Regions from separate parts of the Agathobaculum sp. TL06 genome, predicted to be linked through region 3. Evidence: a T-box and tRNA genes for the amino acid it is inferred to sense, from the RefSeq annotation. Region 3 holds a T-box; the other regions hold tRNA genes.

Region 1 (3,225 bases), on a different contig from region 3:
TGATTACCGTCATAGGCGACGCGCGCTTCGGCGAAGGCGCATGGCGCGATGAGGCCGACGGTTACTCGTTCACCCTGTACCGCGGCGCAGACGGCAAGTGGGTGCTGGAGGACGGCGCCTTTGGCTACTGACCCCGATAAACCTTAGCGAAACCTTTGCGGGTTTCCGCTTGACACCCCGGCGGGACCGATGGTAAGATATCCTTAAACAAAGGGGAGTAGTCGGCGCGGCATGCCGCGCGGCAGCGCCAACAAGCATGGCGGGATGTGCGATCCCGTTCTGGCTGTTGCCTGAAATGACCAGACCTGCGTTTTCCTGTGGGAAGACGCAGGTCTGTTTGTTTTTTGGAGGCATCCCAGGGTCCGGAAAACGGCGTCTGGAACGGAGATTCTGCCATATATTATGTATAGGGGGCGGTAATATGGAATTTTTGTATGAGGGTCTGCTTTCGATCACCTGGCAGCAGGTGGTGATGTACTGCGTCGGCGGGTTCCTGATCTGGCTGGCGATCGAGAAGCAGTATGAGCCGTCGCTGCTGCTGCCCATGGGCTTCGGCGCGATCCTGGTCAACCTGCCGCTTTCCGGCGTGATCGACCAGATGACGCAGGGCGTGGGCGAGACAAACGGCATCATCCAATGGCTGTTTGAAGCCGGTATCGAGGCGAGCGAGGCGTTCCCGCTGCTGCTGTTCATCGGCATCGGTGCGATGATCGACTTCGGCCCGCTGCTGGCAAACCCCAAGCTGTTCCTGTTCGGCGCGGCGGCGCAGGTCGGCATTTTCCTGACCATCATCGCGGCCGCGCTGCTGGGCTTCGACATCATCGACGCGGCCTCCATTGGTATCATCGGCGCGGCGGACGGGCCGACCTCGATCCTGGTGTCGCAGGTGCTCGGCTCGCGCTATGTCGGCGCGATCGCGGTTGCGGCGTACAGCTATATGGCGCTGGTGCCGATCATCCAGCCGTTTGCGATCAAGCTGGTGACGACAAAAAAGGACCGCGCGATGAAAATGCCTTACGCAGCCGGTCAGGTCAGCCGCCGCACGCGCATCCTGTTCCCAATCGTGGTGTCGATCGTCGCCGGACTGGTCGCGCCCGCGTCCGTGTCGCTGGTGGGCTTTTTGATGTTCGGCAACCTGATCCGCGAGTGCGGCGTGCTGGAGAGCCTGTCCAAAACCGCGCAGCATGAGCTGGCCAACCTGATTACCCTGCTGCTGGGCATCACAATCTCGTTTTCCATGCGCGCGGCGCAGTTTGTGACAAAGGAAACGCTGCTCATCCTGTGCCTGGGGCTGATCGCGTTCGTGCTGGATTCGATCGGCGGCGTGCTGTTTGCCAAGGTGCTCAACCTGTTCTGCAAAAACAAGGTCAACCCCATGATTGGCGCGGCGGGCATATCGGCCTTCCCCATGTCCGCGCGCGTGATCGAAAAGCTCGGCATGCAGGCCGACTGCACCAACCACCTGCTGATGCACGCGGTGGGCGCGAACGTCGCAGGGCAGATCGCCTCGGTTGTGGCCGGCGGCGTGATCCTTGGATTTTTCATGTGAGAAAGGGGCGCGTAAAGGATGAATGAGGCTGTATGGACGGCGGTTGTCCTGCTCGGGCAGGGCATGGCGGGCATTTTTACCGTGCTGATCGTGATTGCCCTGATCGTGGCGCTGATGGGGCGGCTGGATAAAAACAATAAAACTTGACCGCAGAAAGGCTTGCAAACCCCGTTCGGTTCTGGTATAATAATCAGGCAGCCAGAGGAATGGGGTTGTAGCTCAGCTGGTCAGAGCGTTCGCCTCACACGCGAGAGGTCGTGGGTTCGAGCCCCGCCAACCCCACCAGTGAAAAACCGTCACGAAAGTGACGGTTTTTTTCGTTCTCTGAGGACGGAGAACCGCGTCCCGCGTTCATTCGGGACGCTGGTTTTTGCGCCGGAGGTGCGTGACGAGCCGGTGGACCAGGGCGATATCATCGCCCGTCAGGCCGTCGATGGAGATGGTCTGCGTTTGCGGCACACAGAGAATAAAATCGGTCGACACCCCAAAAAGCTGCGCCAGTTCGACGATATACTGTGTGCTGGGGACGCTGATGCCCATTTCCCAGGCGTTCACGCTGGAGCGCGTGATATCCAGGCGGCTCGCAAGCTCGGCTTGCGACAGGCCGAAATTTTCACGCAGCGTCTTGATGCGTTCGGCTGTTGCTATCATTTTCATCACCCTTTTAGTATAGGGTAATGTAATCGAATTGATACTGCATTATCAAAAAGATGTTTATAATTGACAGATAAAACCGCAGGCGGTATACTGATACTGGGTGATAAATATGAAAGCCACGGGGATTGTGAGAAAAGTGGACAATCTGGGGCGGATCGTACTGCCGATGGAGCTGCGCCGGACCATGGATATCGCGCGCGACGACCTGCTGCAGATCAGCGTGGAGGGCGGCGAGATCCGCCTGACCAAATTCCAGCCGGCATGCTTGTTCTGCGGCGAGTCGCTGGAGGTCGTCGATTTCAGGGGCAAACGGGTGTGCAGAGGGTGCATCCGCAAGCTCCAAAAAAGCCTGAAAGTGAACAAACGCCGTCCTGTTCGGTGGCGGCGCTGAAAAAACCCTGCCGCGGCTGCGGCAGGGTTTCTGTTATGCGTGAACGCATGTCTTGTGCGATGCGATTGAGCGGGCGATATAGGGCTGCACCTCCTTGAGCGGGATACCGAGAGCGACCGCCAGTTCGCTATGCAGCAGATCTTCCGCGCGCTTGCGGTAGCGCTGGTCGATCTGGCTGACGCGCCGGCCGTTGCGCCGGGATTTGGCGTACACCGTCTTAATCAGCTGCACCAGCTCATGACAGTCGTGGCTCTGCAGCGCGGCCTGGTAGTGCTCGCTCGCCAGCCGGAGGCTGTGGGTGGTGAAGCTATCCTCCTCAATAGCGGGGATGGATTCGATCAGCGCTTCGGCCTGCTCCCTGGAAATGACCGGACGCATGAACACCGGGGAATCGACCGGTATATAGATGGTTTCCGTGCCGTATACGGGCGTGAGGGTGTAGTAAAGGCGGCCCTCGTCCTTGGCGAAAGCAGGCTGTCCCACCGCGGTCACCTCACAGACGCTGCTGGTCCCGTAAACGATGAATTCGCCCGTGTGATACATTTTATTCCTCCTCGCAAATATGGCCGATGCGGAAGCGTTCCGCACTTCTGCGTTATAAAACTCGGCTGTTCTATATAAGATTATA
Region 2 (3,225 bases), on a different contig from region 3:
CGCCCGAATGGACGGGCAGCTGCCGAAAGCAGTGAAGGCGGAACGGGCCGCGCGTGCTAAAAAGGCCGCGGCCGCGCTCACAGAGAAATACCTTGGACGGTTTGTGGGGAAAACGCTGGAGGCCCTGCCGGAACACTGCGTGGACGGACGCTGGATGTCGCATGGGCAATATGGCTTTCCGATCTATATAGAAGGGGAAGGGATTTCCAAGAATACGCCGGTAGCCGTAGAGGTGCGGGGTCTGTTTCGGGACGGACTACTGGGAAAAATTTCTGACGCCGTGTAACCAACGCGCTACTTCCTCCATAGTATGAAGTGAAATCTTTGATAGGAGGAAATAACTTATGTGTTCTTCTAATTCTCTTTGGGGCGAAAACAACTGGTGGTGGATCATTATCGTGGTCATCCTGATCTGGATCTGCTGCTGCCAGAACAACAATGGATACAGCGATATGAACAACTGCGGAAACAACTGCGGTTGCTGCTGCTGAACCTGCCACGACATATAAGGGAATAGGGCCTGCGCGGCGCCGTTTTATGAAACGGCGCCGTTTGCCTGTTTTGGGGAGTGAAAAATTTTTTGATAAAAATTGAAAAATCCTCTTGCCAAAACGGGAAAATTGGGGTAATATAAATAAGCGCTGTTCGTGAGGACAGCAAAATGAGGATTTTTTCTTTGGAGGAATACCGATTATGACCGCAGGCGAATTTCGTAATGGCGTTACTTTTGAAATGGACGGTCAGGTGCAGCAGGTTATCGAGTTCCAGCATGTAAAGCCGGGCAAGGGTGCTGCTTTTGTTCGCGTCAAGATGAAGAACGTGATCACCGGCGCTGTCACCGAGCGTTCTTTCAATCCGACTGATAAATATGAAACCGCATATGTAGAGCGCCGCGATATGCAGTATCTCTACAACGAGGGCGACCTTTACTACTTCATGGACAACGAAACCTACGAGCAGATCCCGATTGGCAAGGACACGCTCGGTGACGATTTCCGTTTTGTCAAGGAAAACGAAAACGTCAAGGTTTGCTCCTATAAGGGCAGTGTGTTTGCGGTAGAAGCCCCGCTCTTTGTTGAGCTGGAGATCACCGAGACCGATCCGGGCTTCAAGGGCAATACGGCGACCAACACGCTCAAGCCCGCAGTGGTTGAGACCGGCGCTACGGTTCAGGTTCCGCTGTTCATCGAACAGGGCGAGCGCATCAAGATCGATACCCGTACGGGCGAGTATCTCGAGCGCTGCAAGAACTGATTGCACAAGCGGATACGGACGGTATGCTTACCGTCCTTTCCATGGACATTTAGCTCAGCTGGAAGAGCATCCGCTTGACGTGCGGAAGGTCGGCGGTTCGAACCCGTCAATGTCCACCATAAAAGCCGTTTCTGACGAAACGGCTTTTCTTTGTAAATGGGATAAAAGGAAGCGCGGCACGCCGCGCTTCCTTTTTATGTTGTTTTGGTATCGCTTTTTTTCAGCCACAGCAGGCTGGCAACAAGACCCAGAAGCAGGTAAAAGCACGAACTGATAAGGAATGCCGCCGCACTGCAGTCCATTGGCTCGATCGGATGGTGGGAACACATCCCGAGACTGAGCAGAGAGAAAGGAAAGTACACGCCGAAGCCCTTGACCAGCGCGGGCAACCCGCAAAATCCACCAAGGATGCCCGCGGCAACGGGAACAGCAAACGACCGGATGACCAGCGCAACGCAAAGCAGCAGCGCCGCCTGCACCGTGAGCGCCCACCAGCCGCGGAATACCCAGTAGACCAGCGCAAATGGAACAGGATCGGTCAGCCCCGCAAGCTTACCGCTGATTACGAATAGCATGCCGATGAAAAGTTGCGTGAGCAGCGTCAAAAAGGATACGACGGAAAGCTTGGAAACCAGCATGACGCTGACAGGGATCGGCTGGGTCATCACGGTGTTCCAGTTGCGGTTCAGATGTTCCAGACGGCAGACATAAGCGCAGTAGACGCCGGTCAGGGCAGGAGCGAACAGCGTACAGTAAAACAGGGCGTGCTGTGTCCAGAGCGAATACCACTGGTCCGTGAGCAGGCCCAGGTTATTCAAATAATTCGCCGTCCCCAATCCTGCGGACACGATGGGGAGAATGATAAGCGCGAGCCAGATAAACGAGCGATGCAGCTTGCGAAATTCTGCATAGATTGCGCGTAACAGCATAGTTTAGACCTCCTTCCGGATAAAAAGCACACGGCCAACCCCATAAATCACCAGAAAATATGCGATCAGGCAAAGAAAGCCGCTGAGATTGAAGTCGATGAAGTAATAATCTGAGATACGGGTCGACGCGTCCCATGCCATGCCGGTGTTATACAGGAGCGCGTAATACGCCCATATGAAAGCCTTTTGAAAGCTGGGCGGGAAAAACAGGGAGAACAGTCCGATAAACGAGCCGATCAGTCCGACAATCATGCCGATCATCTGATTTTGTATCTGCAGGGACAGGACAAGCTGTAAGAGCAGGATCGCCAGGGTTGTGACCCAACTGGAGAAAAAATATTCCGCCAGCTTTGTCACCGGCGGGCTTCCGGCAAAACCGCTGCAGATGCCGAACAGCAGGACAACCGCCATTTGCACGGCGAGAAAACCGGTCATGTATGCGGCGCCGCAGATCAGCTTCGCGTCGAACAGCGAACCGGTTGGCTGCACGGTTTCAAGTAGCTTGAGGGTTTGCCCCTTATGCTCAATATCAGCCAGACGGGAGGCGACCACGGCCGCGATTACAGGCGTCATCATGGCGTTGAGCATGGGGAAATTATACAGGATCATCGCCCAGCCCTGCTGCAGCTCCCGCTCCGACAGCGCGCGGAGGCTGTACAGCCCCCAGGCGAGCTGCGCCGCCAGCATAACCAGCAGGGGGAGCCATAACCGGCGACGCCTGCATTTGAAAAACTCCATTTTGAGCGCTTTCATAAGCTTGCCGCCCCCTCCGTCAGTTCCAGGAAAATATCCTCCAGGTTTTTGCGGCGTTCTTCAATACGGAGCACGCCAATCCCGTTGTCAGTCAGCAGGGCGACGCAGTGCGCGACTTTTTCGTTTTCCAGCGGCGGCAGGATAAGCTCGTCGGCATCCAGGTCATTGACCACGCCGTCATGGGTCAGGATCGCCTGCGCCAGCGGGTTGTTGAGCGTGCGAAGCGCCAGATGATGCTCGCTTTTCTCGTGGAGACGGTCGATCGTATTTTGGTAGACCAGTGCGCCAT
Region 3 (3,225 bases):
AAGCGGCAGTTTCATAACAGATAAGCGCTCCTTTATTATTTGAAAGTAAGGGTACCGCGCAATGTAGCGCGTTTGCGCCGTCAGGCGCGCATTTTACTTTTCGATCGAAACTGTAGATTCGATCGAGTATATCAAAATTGCTCCAAAAACCGCACGTCGTTCTCATAGAACAGGCGGATGTCGTCGATCTTGAAGCGGCCCATGACCATGCGCTCCAGGCCGATGCCGAACGCGTAGCCCGAGTATTCCTCCGGATCGATGCCGCTCATCTCAAGCACCTTGGGGTGTACCATGCCGCAGCCGAGGATCTCGATCCAGCCCTCGCCCTTGCAGAGCGGGCAGCCTTCGCCGTGGCAGCGGTAGCACTGGATGTCCATTTCCGCCGACGGCTCGGTGAACGGGAAGTGGTGCGGACGGAAGCGGACGACCGTGTCCTCGCCGTACAGCTTTTTGGCGAACAGTTCGAGGATGCCCTTGAGGTCGGACATGCGGATGCCCTTATCGACGACCAGGCCCTCGATCTGGTGGAACAGCGGGGAGTGGGTCGCGTCCACCGCGTCCGAGCGGTACACACGGCCGGGCGCGATGATGCGGATGGGCGGCTTTTTCTTCTCCATCGTGCGCACCTGCATCGGGGAGGTCTGCGTGCGCAGCACCACGTTGTCCGAGATATAGAAGGTGTCCTGCGTGTCGCGCGCGGGATGGTCCTTGGGGATGTTGAGTGCTTCGAAATTGTAGTGGTCAAGCTCGACCTCCGGACCCTCCGCGATCGAGAAGCCCAGGCCGAGGAAAATTTCCTTGAACTCGTCCAGCACGATGTTGAGCGGATGCTTTTTGCCGATCACGACTTCCTCGCCCGGCAGGGTCACGTCGATCGTTTCGGCTTCCAGCTTGTGCGCGAGCGCGGCCTGCTCAATGACCTGCTTCTGCTTTTCGATGATGGTTTCGATCTCGGCGCGCACGTCGTTGATGAGCTGGCCTACGGCCGGGCGCTCCTCCGCGGCAACGTCCTTCATACCCTTGAGGAGCGCGGTCAGCTCTCCTTTTTTGCCAAGGAACTTGACGCGCGCCTCGTCAAGTGCGCGCGGGTCCGCGGCGGCGGCAAGCTGTTCCTTTGCGGACTGCAGGATGCCTTGCAGCTTTTCTTTCATGGTTGCCTCTCCTTTTTATATGAAAAATCAGCGTTTGGGACAAAATAAAAGCCTTTCGTCCCATGGATTAGGGACGAAAGGCGTAAAAGCAGCTTCCGTGGTACCACCCTGATTCCCAGCCGGAGCCGGGCGCTCATTGAACGCCGGTAACGGGGCGTCAACCCGCCTGCGCCTACTGGAAAAGCCGTTCAGCGCCGGTGCTCGCAGGGGAACTTCGCGTCATGCCTCTTTGGGCGGCTTGCAGCCAAAGGCCGCCTTCTCTGAAAAGAGGGGAATGGCGTTACTTTCCCTGTTCATCGCAGTTTGGTATTCATAGACAGTAATATTAAACCACATCTTTCGGGGAATTGCAAGCGGAAGACACGGTTTTTTTGACAGACGGGAAAGAGGGTGTGCCGCATCGCTTGACAAATCCGCGGTTTTTGGATATACTATTAAAGTTAATATGCAAAATGCGATGAAAAAGAGGAGTATTCCCGCTTCGCGCGCTGCAGAGAGAGGGCGGTTGGTGCAAGCCCTTGGGCGGAGGGAAGAAAGTCGCTTTGGAGCAGGAGGCCGAATGCCAGTAGGCTGTCCCGTCCCGCCCACGTTACGGGCAAACGAGTGCGCGGCGGCATTGCCGCGAATTCAGGTGGTACCACGGAGCACGCTTCGTCCTGTACGGACAGCGTGCTTTTTTGTTTTCCGCAATCAAACCGAAAAGGAGACAGACCAATGAGCGAACTGCCAAAGACCTACGACCCGAAATCGGTCGAGGACAAGCTGTACAGCTTCTGGAACGATTCCGGCTTTTTCCACGCCGAGGTCAATCCGGACAAGAAACCCTACACCATCGTTATCCCGCCCCCGAACGTGACCGGCCAGCTCCACATGGGCCATGCGTTCGATGAAACGCTGCAGGACATCCTCATCCGCACCAAGCGCATGCAGGGCTATGAGGCGCTGTGGATGCCCGGCACCGACCATGCGGGCATCGCCACCCAGATCAAGGTGGAGGAGACGCTCCGCAAGGAGGAGGGCAAGACCCGCTATGACCTCGGCCGTGAGAAGTTCCTCGAACGCGTGTGGGACTGGAAGCACCAGTACGGCAACCGCATCATCAGCCAGCTCAAAAAGCTCGGCTCCTCCTGCGACTGGGAACGCGAGCGCTTCACTATGGACGAGGGCTGCTCCAAGGCCGTGCGCGAGGTGTTCGTCAACCTGTATGACAAGGGCCTGATCTACAAGGGACACCGCATCATCAACTGGTGTCCGCACTGTGCGACCGCGCTTTCGGACGCCGAGGTTGAGTACGAAACCCAGCCGGGCAAGCTGTGGCACATCCGTTACCCGCTGGCGGACGGCTCGGGCGACCTGGTGGTTGCCACCACCCGTCCGGAGACCTTTATGGGCGACACCGGCGTAGCCGTCAACCCGAACGACGAGCGCTATCAGCATTTGATCGGCAAGACCTGCATCCTGCCCATCATGAACCGCGAAATCCCGATCTTCGGGGATGAGTATGTCGATATGGAATTCGGCACGGGCTGCGTCAAGGTCACGCCCTGCCACGACCCGAACGACTTCGAGATGGGCCAGCGCCACGACCTCGAGCAGATCCTTGTGTTCAACGAGGACGCGACCGTCAACGAAAACGGCGGCAAGTATGAGGGCATGGACCGCTACGAGTGCCGCAAGGCGGTTATTAAGGATTTGGAAGATGGCGGCTATCTCGTCAAGACCGAGGACCACGAGCACAACGTCGGCACCTGCTACCGCTGCGGCACGACCGTTGAGCCGATGACCTCGGCCCAGTGGTTCGTCAAGATGGCGCCGCTGGCAAAGCCCGCGATGGACGTGGTACACGAGGGCAAGACTAAATTCGTGCCGGACCGCTTCGCCAAGACCTACCTGCGCTGGATGGAGAACGTGCATGACTGGTGCATCTCGCGTCAGCTCTGGTGGGGCCACCGCATTCCGGCGTTTTACTGCGACGACTGCGGCGAAATGACCGTCTCCAAGGAAGACATCCACGTCTGCCCGAAGTGCGGCAGCAAAAATGTCCGCCAGGAGGAGGATGTGCTGGATACCTGGT

The links. The T-box of region 3 lies ahead of ACYQ3S_RS11485 (valine--tRNA ligase). A T-box ahead of a tRNA ligase gene usually reads a tRNA of that ligase, here a tRNA-Val.
Region 1: it has a tRNA-Val gene. The T-box ahead of ACYQ3S_RS11485 (valine--tRNA ligase) is inferred to sense a tRNA for this amino acid. The anticodon was not compared.
Region 2: it has a tRNA-Val gene. The T-box ahead of ACYQ3S_RS11485 (valine--tRNA ligase) is inferred to sense a tRNA for this amino acid. The anticodon was not compared.

The regions. Positions count from the first base shown of each region.
Region 1 covers NZ_BAAGGY010000019.1:22,010-25,234, reverse strand. Annotated here, with positions in the region: gene ACYQ3S_RS11780 (M56 family metallopeptidase) at 1-131, shown strand, start outside; gene ACYQ3S_RS11775 (sodium ion-translocating decarboxylase subunit beta) at 422-1,549, shown strand; gene ACYQ3S_RS11770 (hypothetical protein) at 1,568-1,696, shown strand; tRNA gene ACYQ3S_RS11765 (tRNA-Val) at 1,758-1,834, shown strand; gene ACYQ3S_RS11760 (helix-turn-helix domain-containing protein) at 1,901-2,200, opposite strand; gene ACYQ3S_RS11755 (AbrB/MazE/SpoVT family DNA-binding domain-containing protein) at 2,316-2,597, shown strand; gene ACYQ3S_RS11750 (CarD family transcriptional regulator) at 2,631-3,140, opposite strand.
Region 2 covers NZ_BAAGGY010000001.1:132,584-135,808, reverse strand. Annotated here, with positions in the region: gene mtaB (tRNA (N(6)-L-threonylcarbamoyladenosine(37)-C(2))-methylthiotransferase MtaB) at 1-286, shown strand, start outside; gene ACYQ3S_RS00630 (hypothetical protein) at 345-491, shown strand; gene efp (elongation factor P) at 691-1,254, shown strand; tRNA gene ACYQ3S_RS00620 (tRNA-Val) at 1,298-1,373, shown strand; gene ACYQ3S_RS00615 (ABC transporter permease) at 1,449-2,183, opposite strand; gene ACYQ3S_RS00610 (ABC transporter permease) at 2,187-2,936, opposite strand; gene ACYQ3S_RS00605 (ATP-binding cassette domain-containing protein) at 2,933-3,225, opposite strand, start outside.
Region 3 covers NZ_BAAGGY010000018.1:26,377-29,601, reverse strand. Annotated here, with positions in the region: gene pheT (phenylalanine--tRNA ligase subunit beta) at 1-15, opposite strand, end outside; gene pheS (phenylalanine--tRNA ligase subunit alpha) at 132-1,151, opposite strand; T-box leader at 1,218-1,457, opposite strand; T-box leader at 1,600-1,813, shown strand; gene ACYQ3S_RS11485 (valine--tRNA ligase) at 1,866-3,225, shown strand, end outside.